One region of the Nocardia sp. NPDC052112 genome, then DNA from elsewhere that is predicted to be linked to it. Evidence: riboswitches for the same ligand, from Rfam matches in the RefSeq annotation. Region 1 holds a riboswitch; the other holds the start of a gene.
The links. Region 1 has a riboswitch for thiamine pyrophosphate ahead of AB0L58_RS03385 (cytosine permease). Riboswitches for the same ligand answer to the same signal wherever they lie in the genome.
Positions count from the first base shown of each region.

Region 2: it holds a riboswitch for thiamine pyrophosphate, as region 1 does, so the genes downstream of both, thiC (phosphomethylpyrimidine synthase ThiC) here and AB0L58_RS03385 (cytosine permease) in region 1, are expected to answer to the same signal.

Region 1 covers NZ_JBFAWD010000002.1:14,427-24,101, forward strand. Annotated here, with positions in the region: gene AB0L58_RS03345 (fructosamine kinase family protein) at 1-234, opposite strand, end outside; gene AB0L58_RS03350 (helix-turn-helix transcriptional regulator) at 705-1,481, opposite strand; gene AB0L58_RS03355 (pyridoxamine 5'-phosphate oxidase family protein) at 1,548-2,075, opposite strand; gene AB0L58_RS03360 (type 1 glutamine amidotransferase domain-containing protein) at 2,114-2,710, opposite strand; gene AB0L58_RS03365 (glutamate--cysteine ligase) at 2,823-3,926, shown strand; gene AB0L58_RS03370 (DUF4383 domain-containing protein) at 3,920-4,387, opposite strand; gene AB0L58_RS03375 (DUF72 domain-containing protein) at 4,428-5,237, shown strand; gene AB0L58_RS03380 (hypothetical protein) at 5,221-5,502, opposite strand; TPP riboswitch at 5,685-5,799, shown strand; gene AB0L58_RS03385 (cytosine permease) at 5,796-7,166, shown strand; gene AB0L58_RS03390 (LOG family protein) at 7,509-7,988, shown strand; gene AB0L58_RS03395 (hypothetical protein) at 8,438-8,764, opposite strand; gene AB0L58_RS03400 (M48 family metalloprotease) at 9,038-9,675, opposite strand, start outside.
Region 2 covers NZ_JBFAWD010000011.1:27,197-36,871, reverse strand. Annotated here, with positions in the region: gene fahA (fumarylacetoacetase) at 1-791, shown strand, start outside; gene thiC (phosphomethylpyrimidine synthase ThiC) at 1,085-2,710, opposite strand; TPP riboswitch at 2,702-2,828, opposite strand; gene AB0L58_RS21935 (hypothetical protein) at 2,937-3,131, shown strand; gene AB0L58_RS21930 (VOC family protein) at 3,124-3,606, opposite strand; gene AB0L58_RS21925 (hypothetical protein) at 3,674-4,081, opposite strand; gene AB0L58_RS21920 (MarR family transcriptional regulator) at 4,140-4,601, shown strand; gene AB0L58_RS21915 (YceI family protein) at 4,629-5,168, opposite strand; gene AB0L58_RS21910 (hypothetical protein) at 5,171-5,500, opposite strand; gene AB0L58_RS21905 (AAA family ATPase) at 5,634-8,411, shown strand; gene AB0L58_RS21900 (DUF1772 domain-containing protein) at 8,729-9,205, shown strand; gene AB0L58_RS21895 (helix-turn-helix domain-containing protein) at 9,263-9,675, opposite strand, start outside.

The sequences.
Region 1 (9,675 bases):
CCGGCCATCTACCGCCAGCACCTCGGGCACCAACTCCGGCGCCCCCGCGGCGAGCCAGCGCAGACCCGCGGCCTCGGCCGAAAATACCGACGCCTGGTCGAGCGCGGCCTTCACGAACACTGCGCGACCATCGCCGAGTACCGCCCGATACAACGTCCACGCATGACTCGATCCCAGATCGGTCACCGAATGCACCGCGACGCCGATCAGGTCCGCGAGATCCGCCGCGCCCATCACTTCGGTCCCCTGCCCACGCTCCCGAACCTACCCCGACCGGCCCTCGCTTCAGCGAAGCGAGTTGTGCCTCGGCCGCTTGCGGCGCCGCGCCCTGGATATCGTCCGCCACACTACGTCGCCCACGTCCGAACCCCACTGCGCCGGACTCGTCGACCCAAATATGCTGCGCCCGTATGCTGTTCATCCCAGTCCGCAGTCCGGACCGCAGCAAGGTGCATGACCAGGCGTGTCGAACTCAGCGCAGTGGGCCTCGTCGAGCTCGGCAACGCCGACCACGCGCCACATGGCGAAGCGCCCTTAACGGCCAGCGTGAGCAGCAGCCGATAGTTCGACGAACGCCCCCTCGGTGCGCACCGTCGCCGATGCGCTCGATCCAGCACGTATGCAGCAATCAGCCATTTCACCGGCGTTGATCACCAACGACGCATACGGCCGACCAGTTCGACCAGGACCTGCGAGGCCGCTGATCACGCCGCGGCGTTGAGACGCTTCTTCGTCTCCTCGTCGGCCGGGAAGAACGATTCGATGGCGAGTTCGGCGACGGTCACGTTCATCGGTGTGCCGAAGACGGTGGTGACGCTGATGAAGGACAGTTCGTGGTCATCGTGACGCAGTCGTAGTGGTACGACGGCCTGGTCTGGTTCAGGGAGGGTGAGATCGACTGTGCCGCCGGGATATTCGCGTAGTTCGTCGCGGAGCGCGAGCAATTCGGGCGAGCCGGTGACTTCGATCTGACGCGACAGCCGCTCGAAGATATGGCCGCGCCATTCGGCCAGATTGACGATGCGGCTGGCCATTCCGTCGGGGTGCAGACTCAGCCGCAGCGCATTCACGGGTGCGGTGAGCAATTTCGGGTCGATATCCGTCAACAGCAGTGCCACGCCGGAATTGGCGTCGATCATATTCCAGCTCTGGTCGATGGCCAGCGCGGGATAGGGGTCGTGACCCGCGAGGATCTGGCGCATCGCACCGCGCACCGCGTCCATCGCGGGTGTATCGAGGGTCGGTTCGGCGTAGGCGGGAGCAAATCCGGCCGCGAGTAGTAGCCGATTGCGTTCCCGCAACGGAATCTCCAACTGCTCGCACAGGTGTACGAGCATGGTGCGACTCGGATTCGCGCGACCGGTTTCGATGAAACTCAGATGCCGTGCGGAAGTTTCGGCACGCCCGGCCAATTCCAGCTGGCTGAGCCTGCGCTCGAGCCGCCAGTGGCGCAATAGGTCACCGGCTTTCTGCGTACTCACCCTGCCGATCCTACGAAGCCGACGGCCCCGACACGATTACCTGTCGGGTAATCGACGTGCGCCGGCTCAGAACCGCCAGCGGGTCGCACCACCGGGTTCGACAGTCGAGAGCGCCGTGGCGGTGCGCGCCGTCAGGCGGTAGACGTGCCACGGCGGTGGGCCTGCGGAGGGGGCGCTGTATGCAGCGGTGACCGCCTCGCCGGAGTCGTCCACGCGACAGGGCCAGTCATCGGCCCAGCGCCGGGCCATATCGGAGACGACGGCGGGATCGGCGATGCTGGTCGCGGTGCCGTCCACGACCAGATCGAACTCGTGGGTGGCCACGCTCATCGAGCAGCGCGGATCGCGAGCCAGGTTGCGGCCCTTGCGGCTGCGGGCGCCGGTCGTGAACCAGAAGGCGCCGTCCACCCACAGTGCGCCGACCGCGGTGACGTGCGGGCTGCCGTCCGAATTGATCGTGGTCAGCCAGCAGGTGTGCCGGTCCAGGCCGCCGGTGCCGGGAGCCTGTTCGATACCCGCGTCGAGTCGTTCGCGAATGCGGTCCCAGTCGAGGGGCGGCAGCTCGTAGAGGTCGGCGAGGTTGATTGTGTCCATATCGGTAGGACGATTCGGATCCGGAGAACTCACCGGTGTCAGAAGATTTCATCGCCCGCGAAGGCCTGGGCCGACTGGGCCGCGGTGAGCTCGGCGGCGATCGCGTCGGTGAATTCGGCGAGGTCCCCGGGACTGCGGGAGGTGATCAACGGCCAGCCGTTCTCGTCGGAACGCACCACCGCACGATCGATCCAGCGTCCCTCGGCATTGACGACATCGGTGCGCAGCGAGTGGTAGGACGTCAACGTCTTGCCCGCGACGACGTCGGCCTCCACGAGCAGCCAGGGACCGTGGCAGATCGCCGCGACGGGCTTACCCGCGTGCACGAACTGTTGTGCGACTTCCACGGCGCGATCGCTGACGCGCAGTTTGTCCACATTCACTGTTCCGCCAGGCACGACCAGCAGATCGAAATCGTCGACCTCGAGATCATTGAGCGCCGCATCCGGCTGCACTACTTCATCCTTGTCGACATCGTGTCGAAAAGTCTGGACCTCGCCGCGCTCCGGGGTCGCGTGCACGGCGACGGCACCGTGTTCGCGCAACCAGTCCAGCGGCACCAGCAGCTCGTCGTGTTCGACGCCGGTATTCGCGGTGATGACCAATGCGCGCACACCGCGCAATTCCTCGGACATACCGAACCCCTTTCTCGCCGCTCCTCCACTACGGTCGGCCTACCCCGGCGCGGTGCACTCAAACGATTCCGGCATCCGTCCGGATCGGCGATTTGCGCAGTAAAATCCAGTAATGGCCGCGGTTCCGCCCAGTGTCGGTGTGGAAGAGGAGTTCCTCTTGGCGGATCCGATCACGGGTGCGCCGAGTCCGCGGAATGTCGAGGTCGCGGCGGCGGCCGCCGATGTCGGCATCGATCTGCAGTTGGAGTTGACGCGCTGTCAGGTCGAGACCAACACAGACGTGCACACCCGGACCCCCGAATTGCTCGACAATCTGCGGCGGCTGCGGCGCAGTGTGGCGAATTGCGCGGAGAAGCACGGCGCACGGTTGCTCGCGGTCGCTGTTCCGCCCGCGACGCCGGAGACGTTTCCGGTCACCGATACCCCGCGCTATCAACGCATCGAACACAATTTCGGGATGCTCGCCCATGAGCAGGGTTTGTGTGGCTGCCATGTTCATGTCGGGGTGCCGTCACGGGAAATCGCGGTCCGGGTCGGAAATTATTTGCGGCCCTGGTTGCCGGTGTTGTTGTCGTTGACGGCCAATTCCGCGGTCTACCGTGCCACCGATACCGGATACGCCAGTTGGCGCAGCATTCAGTGGCGGCGATGGCCGAGTGCCGGTCCACCCCCGTTCTTCGATTCCGAAGCCGACTACGACGATATGGTGCGGATGATGCTCGCCAGCGGCAGCATTCTCGATAAGGCGATGGTGTATTGGGATGTGCGGCCCTCGGCCACGTACCCGACCGTCGAGGTGCGCGTCAGTGATGTGCCGGCGACGGTCGAGGAAACGGCGTTATTGGCCACGCTGATTCGTGCCGCCGTCGTCATGGCGAATACGGCGATACACGATCGGCTGCCACCGCCGCCGGTGCCCGCGGAGGTGTTGCGGGCCGCGTATTGGCGGGCCGCCCGATCCGGGCTGGACGGCGATGGGCTCGACACGATCAGCGGCCGCGCCTTTCCGGCCCGCACCCTGCTCGCCGCGCTGGTCGACTACCTCACCCCCGCGCTCGAGCAGTCGGGTGACCGGCAGTTCGTCGTCGATACCGTCGATGCGGTGCTGGCGCGTGGCAACGGCGCCCGGCGCCAACGCGCCGCCTTGTACGTGCACAACGATGTCACCGATGTCATCGATGTTGTCGCCGCCGCGACCCTCGAAGGGTGCTACTGACCGGACGAGCCGAATACCGGGCGCAGGCCACCGTCACGGACGACCTGTACGGCGACGAGCGCCAGCAGCGTCGCACCGGTCACCATGTGCTCGATCGCATCGGTGATATGGCTCGGGAAGCTGAAGATCAGCACGTGGTGCGAGAACAGCGCCCACACCCCGACCACGAATCCCCCGCCGACCCCGGCGAGCATGCAGTACCAGGCCGACCACGACTTGCGGGTCGCGACGATCGGCGCCGGGCCGAACAGCAGTAGCCCGGCCACCGCATGCCAGCCGTTGTAGTCCATACCGAGCACCGGAGTCGCCGGGGCGTGTTCGCCGAGTTCGAAACTGGGCTCGGCGAACCACCCCGCGATCGCCCACACGATATGGATCGCACCGATCACGAACACGGCCCATTGCAGAAAACTCCACTGCGCCCCACCGATTCGCCGATCTACCACAGATAGTTCGCCCATCGCACCCTCCCCGATCGCTCTACTACACAGAGTAGTTGATATGGCGGTGACGGGAAAGTGCTTCGATGGAGGTGTGCCCCTGCTCGTCGGCACGTCGGGCTGGCAGTACCGCGACTGGCGCGATGTGCTGTATCCGAGAAAAGTTCCGCAGCGTGCGTGGCTCGAAACCTACGCCGCGGGCTTCGCGACGGTCGAGAGCAACAATGCCTTCTATCGGCTGCCCAGCGGCGAGACTTTCGCGGCATGGCGGGATCGAACACCGCCGGACTTCTGTTTCGCGGTCAAGGCCAGCCGGTTCCTCACCCACATCAAGCGGCTGCGCGAACCCGAGGAGCCAGTCGCGCGCATGCTGGAGCACGCCTGTGCACTGGGCGACAAGCTGGGGCCGGTGCTCCTGCAACTGCCGCCGACGCTGCGGGTGGATCCGGCACTGCTCGACGCCTGCCTGCGCTGTTTTCCGCCCGAGATCCGCATCGCGGTCGAACCCCGGCACGATTCCTGGTGGATTCCCGAAGTTCGTGCCGTCCTGACGGAATGCGGTGCGGCGCTGTGTTGGGCCGATGTCCGATCGCGCCCGGTCGCCCCGCTGTGGCGGACGACGGATTGGGGTTATCTGCGACTGCATTCCGGACGCGCGACACCCGCACCGCGTTACGGGCGCACGGCACTCACCAGTTGGGCGCGACGGCTGGCCGACACCTGGTCGGATCGGGCGCAGGTGTTCATCTACTTCAACAATGATCCCGGCGGTGCGGCGGTGCGCGACGCAATCGTCTTCGCGCGCACCGCCGCCGCGGCCGGATCCACCGTCAGCCGAACGCCCACAACGGGTTTCAGTTCCCGACGATAGCGTTCATGATGGTGCCCGCGCTGGTCGCGATGACACCACCGACCATCGCGCCGGCGAGCATCTTCGGCGAGTCCAGGGTGCCTCCGCTCCACTTTTCCCAAGCGAACCGGCCGCCCGCGTAGGTGATACCGCAGACACCCGACAGCAGAACAAACCAAGTCAGGTAACGGACCAACTGCAGGATCTTCTCCGAATTGGGTGGCGCCTCGGGCGTCGGATCCCCGAGTTGGGCAAGGACGGTCTCGTGCAAGGTAATCAGCATCATGGGCGCATACTCATTCCAGGTAGAGGCGGGCGATGAGCGGCAGATAACCGAGCAATAACCAGGTCGGTACCGCACAGTATGGACGTCGGCCGAGATTTTCGGGCGGTCTCTGCGGAACCTGTCTGGAATGTCCGAAGGCGCGGCCCGGCGCGCCGGTGCGCGGGTGTAGCATTTCGCCCGAACGACCCCAACGCGGGAGCTCGGGCACGGCCGGGCTGAGAGGGCGGACCCCACGTTTCGCCGACCGCATGAACCTGTCCGGGTAATGCCGGCGTAGGGAGAGCGGTACCGGGATGTCTACACCCACCCTTGATCGATCCGAGCGGCGCGAAGCACCGCTGACGCTGGACCAGCCCGCGCCGAAAGTCCTGTCTTTCTGGGACCAGAGCGCATTCTGGGCGAACCTCGGGGTCAGCCTGTTCGCCTTCTCCGGCGCGTACACGGTGCTGGCACCGAACACCGGTGGCGCCGCGCAGATCTCCATCGCCGCGGGCATTCTCGCGATGATCATCGGAACGGTGGTCGGCGGACTCATGCTCGGCCTGGCCGCGGTGCCGGGAGCCAAGACGGGTAAGCCCGCGATGATGTTGCTGCGCGGGTTGTTCGGTGCGAAGCTCAGCTACCTGCCGACGGTGCTCAATATCGCGCAGCTGATCGGTTGGGGCACCTTCGAACTGATCGTCATCGGCGATGCGGCCGAGGAGCTGTTCGACGGTGGGCCGCACTGGGTTTATGTGATCGCCGCGGGTGTGCTGACGACGGTATTGACGATCTGGCCGCTCGGATCGGTGCGAATGCTGCGGCGATTCGTGACCGTCGGCGTGGTGATCGCGTTGATCTGGTTCTATATCCAGTTCGTCCGCGCGGGTCTGCCGAATCTCACCGCCAATCCGGGACCCGCGGGCGGCGGGCCGTTCGGTGTGGATTGGAATCTCTTCTGGATCGCTACCGATGCGGCACTTGCGGTTTCGATCTCGTGGGTGCCGGTGGCGGCCGACTACACCAGGCACTCCCGCAGCACCCGCGCGGCATTCGGCGCGGCCAGTGGGGCGTATGCGTTCACCCAGATCATCGCCTATGTGCTCGGACTGTTCGCATTGGCGCTCGCGTCCGCCGACGGCGGGGTGTATTCGCCATTCCTGAAGGTCACTTTCGGAGCGGTGTTCTTCTTCGTCTTCGTCTTCCGCGAGGCCGACCAGTCCTTCGCGAATGTGTACTCGACGGCCGTGTCGATTCAGAATCTCGCGCCCCGGGTCGACCGCCGGGTGCTCTCGATCGGTCTCGGCCTGCTGATCACGCTGCTCGCACTGCGGCTGAACATGGCGAATTACTTCGGCTTCCTCGGCCTGATCGGTTCGGTCTTCGTGCCACTGCTCGGCGTGCTCGTCGCGGATTTCTTCCTGCGGACGCGGGACCAGTGGGATACCTCGGCGACCGCGCCATCGCGCTGGGGCATGGTTTTCGCCTGGCTGGTCGGACTTTCGGTATACCAACTGATCAACCCGGGCGATGCCGGAGTGTGGACCGACTTCTGGGTCGACGTACAGGAAGAACTGCACTTCACCAAACAGGCGTGGATGAGCGCGTCGCTGTTGTCGTTCCTGGCCGCGGTCGTGATCGCGTGGGGTGTGGGGCGGATTTCGGTGCGACGCAAGTCTGTATAGCCTCCGAATGGATGCACCGCGACCGCCGACAGGTGGCTCACGCGTTGTCGACGCGGGACGCACGGCAGCGCTGTCGCGTATCCAGTGCACACCCCGCACAGGCTCTGTCTCATACGAGGCGCCCACTGGATATGTGCCGAGATCAATTCCGCCACTTCGGCATTCGCTCGAATCCCAGGCGGCAAGCAGCGGTGCGACGTCCCCTCGTCTCGAATCGCCGACGTCACGATCACGAGACAGCGCCCGTGGGGTGGAAAAGGCTGAACCGTACTACTGGGCGTGCCAGGCCGACCTACAGGGAGTACGCAATGAAGAAGATTCAGGACAACTATCGTCGACTTCATGGCATACGACGTACCCATGCAGGTTGCGGTGTGCGGACCGAGTGACTGCACTGGTATCGAGGCCGAGTGGGCCGCGGAGGTGGGGCGGTTGCTCGCGAGTGCCGGGGCCACCGTTCTGTGTGGCGGCGGGACCGGCGTCATGGCCGCGGTCGCCGAGGGGGCTTTCAGTGCGGGTGGTCTCGTCATCGGAGTCCGACCCGATACCGACCAGTCCGCTCCATGTCGCGGTCTGTCCGCGGTTCTATACACCAACATGGGCGAGGGCCGAAACGCGATCCTCATTCACTCCGCCGATGCCGTCATCGTGATCGGCGGCTCCTGGGGCACCCTCTCCGAACTCGCCTTCGCCCGCCACCGCGGCACCACCCCCGTCATCTCGCTGGGCGGCTGGCAACTACACGACGCCGCCGGAAACCCCATCCCAGCAGCACAACTCGCCACCGACCCCGCCGACGCCGTTCACCGCGCCCTCGCCTGATCCCCGAAACCCGCTCCGACACTCACGCGAAACTCAGCGGCCGCTGCCCGTCGGCGCCATGGGAACCGTTCGCCGAAAGGTCTGGCGTGGGCCGCCTTCCGAGCCCGGGGTGGCCATCTCGGCTGGGGTGAAGCCGAGGCCTTCATAGAACGCGCGAGCGGCGGCCGCGGCGGGATGACCGAGGCCGAAGGTGACAACCTCGATCGTGGCGGGAGCTCGGACCTATTCGGGGCAGATGACTCTCCCTTACCGGGTGCCGAGGTGGGTGAGTAGCAGCACGGTGAGAGTAACCGTGCCGGCGAGGCCGACTCCGCCGTCGCGTATGGCTATGGCGAGATGCGCTCCGCGGGCGAGAACGGACTGGGAATGGGACAGGACTTCCGGGCGCGCTTGCTGGGCTTGTGTTCTCGGCGAACACCAGATAGTCGTGATCTTTGTGCCGCATCGCGCTATGCGAATGGCGGCCTCGTCCACGGCCTACGCTCGTCGAGCGCGCGTACGAGTCGGGCAAGGAAGTCCCGCACGACGGCGTCATCGTGATGATCGAGCGCCGACAGGCGCGGACATCCCGATGCGAGAGCATCGACTGCGGCCTGGTAGTAGTTATCCACTGGACCGGTGAAGGTCCGCTGCTCGATCAGGTCCTCCGCAATCCCGACGACCTCGTCGTCGCGGAGTAGAACATCTCCCCAAATGCCGTATGTGAGCATGTGGATGTATCCCTGCCAAGGATATGGCGGTTCCACGGCGTCTACGCTGTCCGGGGCTTCATCCATGACAACCAAGGTAACCGACGCTCACGCCTCTCTAGCCCGATCCGCCGCCTGCCTGCCACGCACCGACTGCGGCCTCGACACCAGTGATCGCAATGTGATTCGCGAATCGAACACCTCGATGAAGACGCCAACGTCCGTAGCTTCGTCCACCACGCATGCCTCCTCGCTCGGCACGTACCGGCAGGCGCAACTCTTCGATCGTAAGCATCTTCCCGGCCGGTAGGTCTGGGCGTCGTCGGCGGATTCGATTGCGAGGCAGCATCCCTGGTGTGATCAGCCCTCCATCGCACGGAGCCGCTCGGCGATCGGGGGATGGCTGCCGAACCAGCGGGCACGCACGGCGAGCAGTCCGGTGACCGGCGTGCGGTCTCGCAGCCACTCACGCAGCGCGGCCGCGAGATCACCCCCGTATCCGAGGTCGACCGCTACCCGGTCGGCGGCGAATTCCTCACGCCGGCTGCGTGTCGCGTTGGTGAGTGGTTCGATAGCGAACAGCACCGACAGCCCCAGCGCGACCGGCAAACCTGTCGTGGGTGCCAGTGCAACGGGTACAACGGCCAGCAAAGCCACGACGAACACGAACCGAACCACGATCGCGGTAACACCGAGAACGTTCACCAGCCGCCCCACCACCGCCACGAGCCGCTGCACGATCCTCGCGGGAATCGAGCACCAGGCGTCGAGTAGTCGCAACCGCTGGTCGGCGTGCAGGTGATGGCCGAGTTCGTGGGCGAGTACGGCCTCCAACTGGCGTGACTCCAGCGAGGCGACCGCCCAACTGGTAACCGCGACAACGCGGGTCGGCGCGGCATAGGCGTTCAGGAACCCGGATTGCTGAACCCACAACGAGTACGGCCAGCCGTCCAGCCCGGGAGCACGAGTGACCCGCGCCCATGCGGCGGAGAGGATTT
Region 2 (9,675 bases), on a different contig from region 1:
ATTGGCGGCATCTGCCGGTCGGATATCACGGACGGGCCGGCACCGTCGTCGTCTCCGGTACCGATATCGTGCGACCACGTGGCCAGCGCCGAACCCCCACCGGCACACCGGATTTCGGCCCGTCGCAACGCCTCGATATCGAGGCCGAGCTCGGATTCGTGGTCGGGGTCGGTTCCGAACTCGGTATGCCCATCGATATCGATCAGTTCGCCGATCACGTCTTCGGCGTTGCGCTGGTGAACGATTGGTCCGCGCGCGATATCCAGGCCTGGGAGTACCAGCCGCTCGGGCCGTTCCTCGGCAAGTCGTTCGCGACCTCGCTCTCGGCCTGGATAACGCCGCTGGCCGCCTTGGAGACCGCGCGCAGACAGCTGCCGAAACAAGAACCCAAGCCGCTGCCCTACCTGCGAGGCAGCCAGCCATGGGGCCTCGATATCGATGTGGCCGTGCATTGGAACGGCCAAACCGTCTCGCATCCGCCGTATTCCCGGATGTACTGGTCACCGGCGCAGATGCTGGCGCATCTCACCGTGAACGGCGCCGCCACGCGCACCGGCGATCTCTACGCCTCCGGCACCATCTCCGGATCGGAGTCGGACCAGCGCGGTTCGTTCATCGAATTGTCCTGGGGCGGGGCGGAACCTGTCCTGGTGAACGGTCTGCACCGGACCTTTCTCGAGGACGGTGACGAGGTGGTCATCACGGCATCGGCACCGGGTTCGAAGAAGCGGCGCATCGGCCTCGGTGAGGTCCGTGGACGCGTCTGGCATGCGTTACGTGATCGCGCCTGAGCGGCGCACTCACTGCGTGGCGGCTCGAACACCAGCATCGACCGCGGCGATGAAGCGCAGCGGATCCTCGGTGAGCGGATCGACCACATCGGGAACGCCAGCGTGGTCATGATGGTGCAGCCAGTCCTTCGCCGCCCTCGGTTTTCCGATCGCCCGCGCGAATGTCGGACAGGCAACCACTCGGCATCAATTTTGGCGAATCCGCTCCTGAGCGGCGGATTCTTCGTGTACCTTCCTGAATGAAGCCCCGGACCACCCCTTGGTCCGGGGCTATCGCCATTTCAGCGGACTGCTTATGATACGACCGGCAGGTACACCTGTGCGCCGTGGTCGGCGAATTCCGCGGACTTCTCGGCCATTCCGGCTTCGATCGCCTCGGTCTCCGAAAGCCCCTGGCGCGCGGCGTATTCCCGCACATCGGCGGAGATGCGCATGGAGCAGAACTTCGGTCCGCACATGGAGCAGAAGTGCGCGGTTTTGGCGGGCTCGGCGGGCAGGGTTTCGTCGTGGTACTCGCGGGCGGTGTCCGGATCGAGGGACAGGGCGAACTGATCGCGCCAGCGGAATTCGAACCGGGCCTTGGACAATTCGTTATCGCGGTCCTGGGCGTACGGATGCCCCTTGGCGAGGTCGGCGGCGTGCGCGGCGATCTTGTAGGTGATCACGCCGACCTTGACGTCGTCCCGGTTGGGCAGCCCCAGATGCTCCTTGGGGGTGACATAACACAGCATCGCGGTGCCCGCCTGGGCGATGATGGCCGCGCCGATGGCCGAGGTGATGTGGTCGTAGGCGGGTGCGATATCGGTGGCGAGCGGGCCGAGGGTGTAGAACGGCGCTTCCTCGCACAGTTCCTCTTCCAGCCGCACGTTCTCCACGATCTTGTGCATCGGCACGTGCCCCGGCCCCTCGATCATGACCTGTACGCCATGCGATTTCGCGATCTTGGTCAGCTCACCGAGGGTGCGCAGCTCGGCGAACTGGGCCTCGTCATTGGCATCGGCAATGGAGCCGGGACGCAGGCCGTCGCCGAGGGAGAAGGTCACATCGTATTTCGCCAGGATCTCACAGAGTTCGGCGAAGTTGGTGTACAGGAACGACTCCCGATGATGCGCCAGACACCATGCGGCCATGATGGATCCGCCACGCGAGACGATGCCGGTGACCCGCTTGGCGGTCAGCGGCACGTAACGCAGCAGCACACCGGCGTGCACGGTCATATAGTCCACGCCCTGCTCGCACTGCTCGATTACGGTGTCGCGGTAGATCTCCCAGGTGAGCGCGGTGGGATCACCGTTCACCTGCTCCAGCGCCTGATAGATCGGCACGGTGCCGACCGGGACTGGCGAATTGCGCAGGATCCATTCGCGCGTCTCGTGAATGTTCTTGCCGGTGGACAGATCCATAATGGTGTCCGCACCCCAGCGGGTGGCCCACACCATCTTCTCCACCTCCTCCGCGATCGAGGAGGACACGGCCGAATTGCCGATATTGGCATTGATCTTCACCAGGAACTTCTTGCCGATAACGGTCGGCTCCAGCTCCGGATGCCGGTGGTTGGCCGGGATGACCGCGCGACCCGCGGCGACCTCGTCGCGCACCAGCTCCGGCGAAACGCCCTCGCGTACGGCGATGAAGCGCATCTCGGGGGTGATGAGACCCTGCCGCGCCCAGGCCAGCTGGGTACGCGGACCGTCGACCTCGGGCTTTGCCCAGCCGTCGCGCAACTTCGGTAGACCGGCCTCCAGATCGACGGACGCCTTATCGTCGGTGTACGGGCCCGAGGTGTCGTAGACGTCGAAGTGCTCGCCATTGGTCAGATTGATCCGACGCACCGGAATGCGCAGGTCATCGACCGCCTGGTAGTGCTTGACGCTGCCTTCGATCGGACCGGTGGTCACGGAATCGACAGGTGTGCCCATGAATATCCTCCCTACGCCGGCATTACCCGGTCAGGTTCATACGGTCGACGGCCCTGAACGCCCGAATTGGGCTAGCCGTCCTCTCAGCCCGCTGGTGCGAGCCCCCGTTGGTGTGTGAAATTTTCCCGCCCGACGATACCTTTCCACGTCCGTGCCCCGCCCGGCGATCGGAGGAACATACAGCGAAGCGACCGTCGCCCAACCGGGCGCCGGTACATTCCTCAGGGTGAAATTCACCCTGGAGGTAGATCTGGATGTCCTGCCCGAGGGCGTGGCGGCGCCGGCCGATCTCGCCGATGAGCTCGGCCGCATCCTGCGCTATTGGGGCGGAAATATGAAGCACTACCAGATCACCGAGGGCGACGGCTCCGCCATCTACAACTCCGGATACCGCGAGGTCGGCTCCTGGCAGATCAGCTGACCTTGCCTTCGTAGGCGTCCCGCATGCCCTGCAGGTCGATCTTCTGCATTCCGAGCATCGCCTGCATAGCGCGGTTCGCGGCCGCGCGGTCGGTAGCGGCCAGCAGGGTGTCGGCTTCGACGGGCCAGATCTGCCACGGCACACCGTATTTGTCATTGAGCCAACCGCATTCGATCGGCTGGCCGCCGTCGGCGAGCAGCGCCGTCCAGAGCCGGTCGACCTCGTCTTGGCTGTCGCAATTGACCAGCAGCGACATGGCGTGGGTGTAGTGGTAGTCGCCGCCGCCGTTGATGGCGGTGAACTTCTGTCCGTTGAGTTCGAAATCGACGAGCATGGTGAGCCCGGCTTCGCGTGGCCCCGCCTCGGAGTAGGGCACGACATTGGTGATCTTCGAATCCTCGAACAGCGAACAGTAGAACTCGGCGGCCTCCTCGGCCTGGGTGTCGTACCAGAGGTTCGTGACGATTTTCTGCATGGTGGTCCTCCCGGTCGGTGTACGTGTATCAGTGCCGACGGTGCGCGCGGGCGGAATTCATCGCTGGTCAGTAGGACTGGAGTTCGATCAGGGTGCCCGCCGGGTCGCGCAGGTGCGCGGTGCGCAGATTCGGGCCCCAGTGCGGCCGGTCGGCCGCGGCGGCGGCCAGGGTCGCGCCGTTGCGCAGGCACAGCTCGAGGCCCGCGTCGACATCGGGCACTCGGCAGACGAACATCGCGGCGTCCTGCGCTGGTGCGGCGGTGGCGGGCATATCGGTGGTCCCGACGACTTCGGACATCGCGGTGCGGTCGAAGAGCACCAGTACCGCTTGATCGTCGACATCCCAGTTCGCATAGGGACCGGCCGCGGTGCCTTTGATCAGCTTCGCGCCGATGAGCTCGGGAAGGACGGCGTTGTAGAAGTCGAAGCATTGGGCGAAACCGGTGACGAGCAGTCTCGAGTACAGGGCGTCCACGCCAACTCCTTATTAGTAGGTCCAGACCTATCGTAGGCACCGACCTATAATTTGTCGCATGGATTCCGCGCGTGCCCTGCCACCGAGCCTGCTCGGGCTCGAGATCTACCTGTTGTCGCGGGTGGGCAAGGTCGCGCGCGGCCGGTTCGCCGATCGGCTCGCGGCGCGCGGACTTCGGCTGTGGCATATGGCGGTACTCGCCGCACTCGCCGATTTCGGGCCGCATATGCAGCGCGATCTGGGTATTCGGCTCGATATCCATCCGAGCGATGTGGCGAAGATCGTCGACGAATTGGCCGGTGCCGGTCAGGTCGAACGCACCCGCGATCCGGCCGATCGTCGTCGCATGTCGGTGCGGATCACCAGATCCGGTCGGGCCTTGCTGAGGGCCCTCGAGCAGGAGGCGGGACAAGTACGCGACGAGATCCTCGCTCCGCTGAGTCAGCAGGAGCGAATTATGCTGGCGGACATTATGCTTCGGCTGTTCGGGCACGCTCACCTGGACACCGGCACGGACTGACCCCTCGTCGGTCCGTGCCGGAGATCGTCAATTCGACGTCACTTCCGGGCGCAATAGCACATTCAGCTCTATCGCGATATGCCGTCCGATCATCAATTCCGGCGCCCGGATACCGATTTCCCGCCGGTCCAGCACGGCATGGGCGAGCAGGCGGACGGTGTCGTCGGGACCGAGGACGAATTTGGCTACGGTGCAGACGAGTTCGACCCGCCGCCCGCGCACCCGTGCGGTCCCGGCGACTCGCCATTCACCGGCCATATCGGTGATGTGGTCGGCGGTGAAGGTCATCAGCGGATGCCGGTCCAGATCGAGCAGGCGGCGGGCACGCAGATCCCGATCGCGCCGGGCGTGCGCGGTGTCGATCGCACCTAGATCGACTGTGCCGGTGACGGTTTCGGGCGTACCGCCGCGCCCCGTGGTCAAGCGACCCTCCCGGATCGGCGCCCGGCCGTAGACGGTGCGGCCGAAATTGGCGACGGTGAATTCGGCGCGACTGTGCGCCGGGTCGACCACCCAATGTCGTTGGCCACGTTGCAGCTGTGGTTCGACGAGCAGTGTCCACGACATGGCTAGCCCCGATCCGCATAGCTGTCGGCGGAGCCGCGATGCGCGATCACCGGGTAGGTCTCCACCCGGTCGGGGCCGGGCAGCAGTGCCATATCCTCGCCGGGCAGCAGTTCGGTGGCCAGGATCGCGCGCTGCGCGTCGAGCAGCACGCCCTCGGATTCGGCGATCGCGATGATTATCCCGGACCCGTCGTGGCGGCGCAGTTCATAGGTGGTGAGCAGTCCGGGGATACCGGCGAGCGCCGGCTCGATCCGGTGCCGGGACGCGAAGTCCGCCGCGACCAATTGGTCGCTGCTGCGTGGTCCGTCGAAATAGACGAGTTGTGCGTACATCGGAGGCGCTCCTGATCTGCGGGAATGATGTACTCAGCTTCGGCGCCGCAGCAGCGATGCGGATCAGTGTCACCACGTACGCGGGGTACTGAAACTCGCGCACGGTCCACGGAACGCATGGATACTGCTGCCTATGCAGGACCCGCTGATCGGTCGTCATCACGAGCTCGCCCGACTGCGGGCCGCTGTGCTCGCAGCCGCCGCGGGACAGGGGCGGTTGATCCTGATCGACGGGCCGGCCGGAATCGGCAAGACCCGGCTGGCCGAACACACCGCGGCAATCGCCGCCGAATGCGGGCTGCGCGTCGGCCGTGGTTTCGCTGTCGACGACACGGGGATGCCGCCGCTGTGGCCGTGGCACCGGCTCGGCCGCGACCTCCCGGAGTTGTCCGAGACGCTGGCGGGTGGCGACGCCGTGCAGTGGGCGGATTCGGCCTCGCAACGGTTTCGCATGTTCACCGTCTTCACCGACGCGCTCGAAGCACTCGCGGCTCCGGCCGGACTCGCGGTGGTGCTGGAGGACCTGCACTGGGCCGATCGAACCTCACTACTGCTGCTGCGGCACGTCGCCGCCGAACTCCCGCGTCAGCGGTTGCTTCTGCTGGCCACCGCACGCGACACCACCGACGGCCCCTATCTCGAACAATTGCCGGACCTGGTAGGGATGCGGCACACCCAGACGATGCCGCTGACCGGACTATCGGTCGAGGAGGTCCGGTATTGGTTGCGCCAGGCCGCGCCCGCCCTGGATACCGCGACCGCCGATCGGCTATACGAACGCACCCGCGGCAACCCGCTCTATGTTCGACTCGTCGTCGAATCGGCCGGTGACTCCGATTCGGATCCGTTGTCCCGTCCAGGTTTTCGACGGCTGGCATTGGCACACGTGAACCGGCTCGACACCGCGACCCGGACGGTACTGCGCGCCGCGAGCGTGCTCGGCGAGCGGATCGAACCGGATCTACTCGAACAGCTGACGGGCACCGCTGTCGATACCGCGCTGGATACGGCTGTGACCGCCGGTGTGGTCCGGCACCCCGACGACGGCGGAGTGGCATTCGTCCACGCGCTGATCCGCGATGCGATCTACGCCGAATTGCCGCCGTCGGAGCGAATGTCATTGCACCGCAGCGCCGCCGAGTTGCTCGCCGCCCGCGCCGATGGCGATCCCTCGGTGGCCGGACCGATCGCGACCCACTTGCGAAGGGCGAGCGGCCCGGACGGCAACGCCGACTGCGCACACTGGGCTCGCATCGCCGCCGAATCCGCACGCGCGGCGACCGCATTCGATGACGCGATCCGCTTCCACCAGTGGGCGATCGAGGCGACCGGACCGAGCGCACCCGGCCCGCTGCGAGCCGAGCTGTTGATCGAGCTCGCGCGCAGCGAATTCGAGGCCGGACGCATCGACGGCAGCATCGACCATTGCGCACAGGCCGCGACGATTGCGGAGCAGGCAGCCCGCCCCGACCTCCTGGCGGCGGCCGCGTTGGTGGTGCACGGTATCGGCACCCCGAAGATAATCGCCACGGCGGATCGGCTGTGCCGCAGTGCATTACGCTATCTATCCGCCGATACCGACGGCGCGTCGATCGCCCGGCTCACCGCGCATCGCGCCATGGCGGCCGCCGAGATCGGCGAATGCGACCGTGCCAGAGAGCTTTCCGCGACGGCCATGGCGACCGCCGAACGCAGCGGCGACCCCGACACCCTGCTCGATGCCATCCACGCTCGCCACCTCGCCCTTTCGGCGCCACATTTCCTCGCCGAGCGGATGGACCTCGTCGAACGCGCCATCGAGCTCGGCGCTCGTGCGCGTCAGCCGCTGGCCCGGCTGTGGGGCTATCTCTGGCAGGCCTCGGCCGCAATCCAACTCGGCGATCTCGGCCTGGTAGACCGAGCGATCATCGAACTCGAGCAGGTCGCCGAGCAGGGACGCCTGCCGATCGCGCGCTGGCATCGGCATCGACTCGTTGCCACCCGCGCCGCATTGACCGGCGATTTCGCCGCCGCGGACGAAAGTAATAACGCCGCGTTCGAACTCGCCGTCCGGATGGGCGACGAGTCGCTGCTCGGTTTGCACCACGCGTTCCGCGGATTGATGAACATGGTGCAGGGATATGTGTCCGAAACCGAAGCCGCCGAGCGATTCGCGGCGATCCGCCATGCGCCGCAGATACCGTTGATCCGGATCTTCCTACCGATGACACGCGCCCTGGCCGGCGATCTCGACGAGGCACGCGCGCTATTCCAGGAGTTCCGGGAATTGCCCGGCACCTTTCAGATCGGTCCGCATTGGCTCGGGCTGCTCTACAACATCGGTTTCACCGCGGTGTTGTTACGCGACAAGGAAACCGCCGAGCGCACCTACCAGGCGTTCGGCCCCGACGACTACTACCTCGGCGACGGCGGCGCTGTCCTGTGCGCCGGTTCTATCGCCCGCCCGATCGCCGACCTCGCGCTCACCGCCGGACGGGTCGACGCCGCGATCGGGCACTACCAACGTGCGATCGCGATGGACGGCCGCATCGGCGCGCGCCCCTTTCTGGCACTGAGCCGTCTCGGGCTGGCCGACGCGTTGCGCACCCGGCGCGCACCCGGGGATCTGCGCGCCGCCCGGTCGGCGATAACCGAAGCGGCACAAGAATTCCGGCGACTCGGTATGACGCATCGCTTGCGGGCCGCCGATGCGCTGCTCGCCGACATCGACCGGGCGGGTCGCGATGCGAACCCGCTGACCGCACGGGAAACCGAAGTCGCGGACCTGGTCGCGAATGGATTGGCCAACCGCGAAATCGCCGCTCGGCTCGTACTTTCCGAGCGCACAGTGGAAACGCATGTCCGCAGCATCCTGGCCAAATTGGGATTTCAGAATCGAACCGAGATCGCCGCATGGCGTTTGCGCTCCTGACTCGGCAGGGCGCGCGGCCATGCCACGCAAGGGAACTTCGTCGATGAACCATGCGATCAGGAAGCCGAGTGCGCGGACTGCGGTGGCAGCCAGGAAGACGTGTCCAGTGGCGAAGACCTCGAGGCACCCGTGTCCCTCGGTGGGTGCATGCGAAAACGGCTGGGGTCACTGACTTCCGGAGATTTCCTCCGCACCGCGAGCACGCCCCAGCGGACCGCTCGATACGGCTGCACGCGGAAATCCCGGTATCGCTTGACTCCTAGATCTAGCGTTGCTAGATTCTCTAACAACGCTACAGACAACGAACGGAAAAGCTCATGATCACCACCCTCATCCAGGTCGTCGCCATCGTCTCGGTCCTCGCGAACGCCGTTGTCTACGGCACCGATGCCTGCTTCGCACTGATCACGCGGTCGGTGTACGACAAGCTGGACGACCGGACCGTGACCATCTCGGCGGGCTGGGGTCACTACTACGGCGATCGCCGGATGCCGATCGTCGGCGTCGGCGGTGTGGTGACCGCTGTTGCGGCAACGGCCCTCGCAGCCATCGGCGGCCACACGGCCGCGGCGATCGCCGCGGGTATCGCCGTCGTGGCCCTGGTGACCTGGCTCGGCATCTACGTTCGGGTCGCGAAGCCGGTGAACACCCAGCAGACCGCCGCCGCGCACTCCGGCGTCATTCCGGCGAATGCCCGTGCACTGCAGGACAAGTGGAACAGCGTCATCAACGGCCGGGTGGCCTTGCAGTTCACCGCCGTCGCCGGACTGTGCGCCGCGATCGCACTCGCCTGACCCACCTGATTGAAATCCCTGTGTCGGCTCATGCCGCCGACACAGGGATTTTCGTGTCTAACGAATGGTTTGGTCGATCAACCGGCGCGCGGCCCGGTCGGTGCGCTCCACATCACCGGTTATCAACCGATCCTGAATAATGCCGCGCAATCCCGAAACCAACAGCGTCGCAACGGCCTCCGGATCGTCGATGGATTCGAGCCGACGCAACGCATCGGCGAGCGTCCCGATAAAGGTCGCGATCGCCGCATTCGCGTATTCGCCATAGGGACTGTTCGGCACACACGCGGCCCCGAGCACCTGCAGCAGCACCCGCACACTCGTCGTGGCCTCCCCCGCGATATTCACCGCACAGAATTCGCCGAGCCGCGCGCGCAGCGATGCCGCATCGGAGATCCCCGCGAAGACCGCGGCAATATTCGGACGCTGCGTGGTAAGCGCCTGCACCAGCAGTTCTTCCTTGGTGTTGA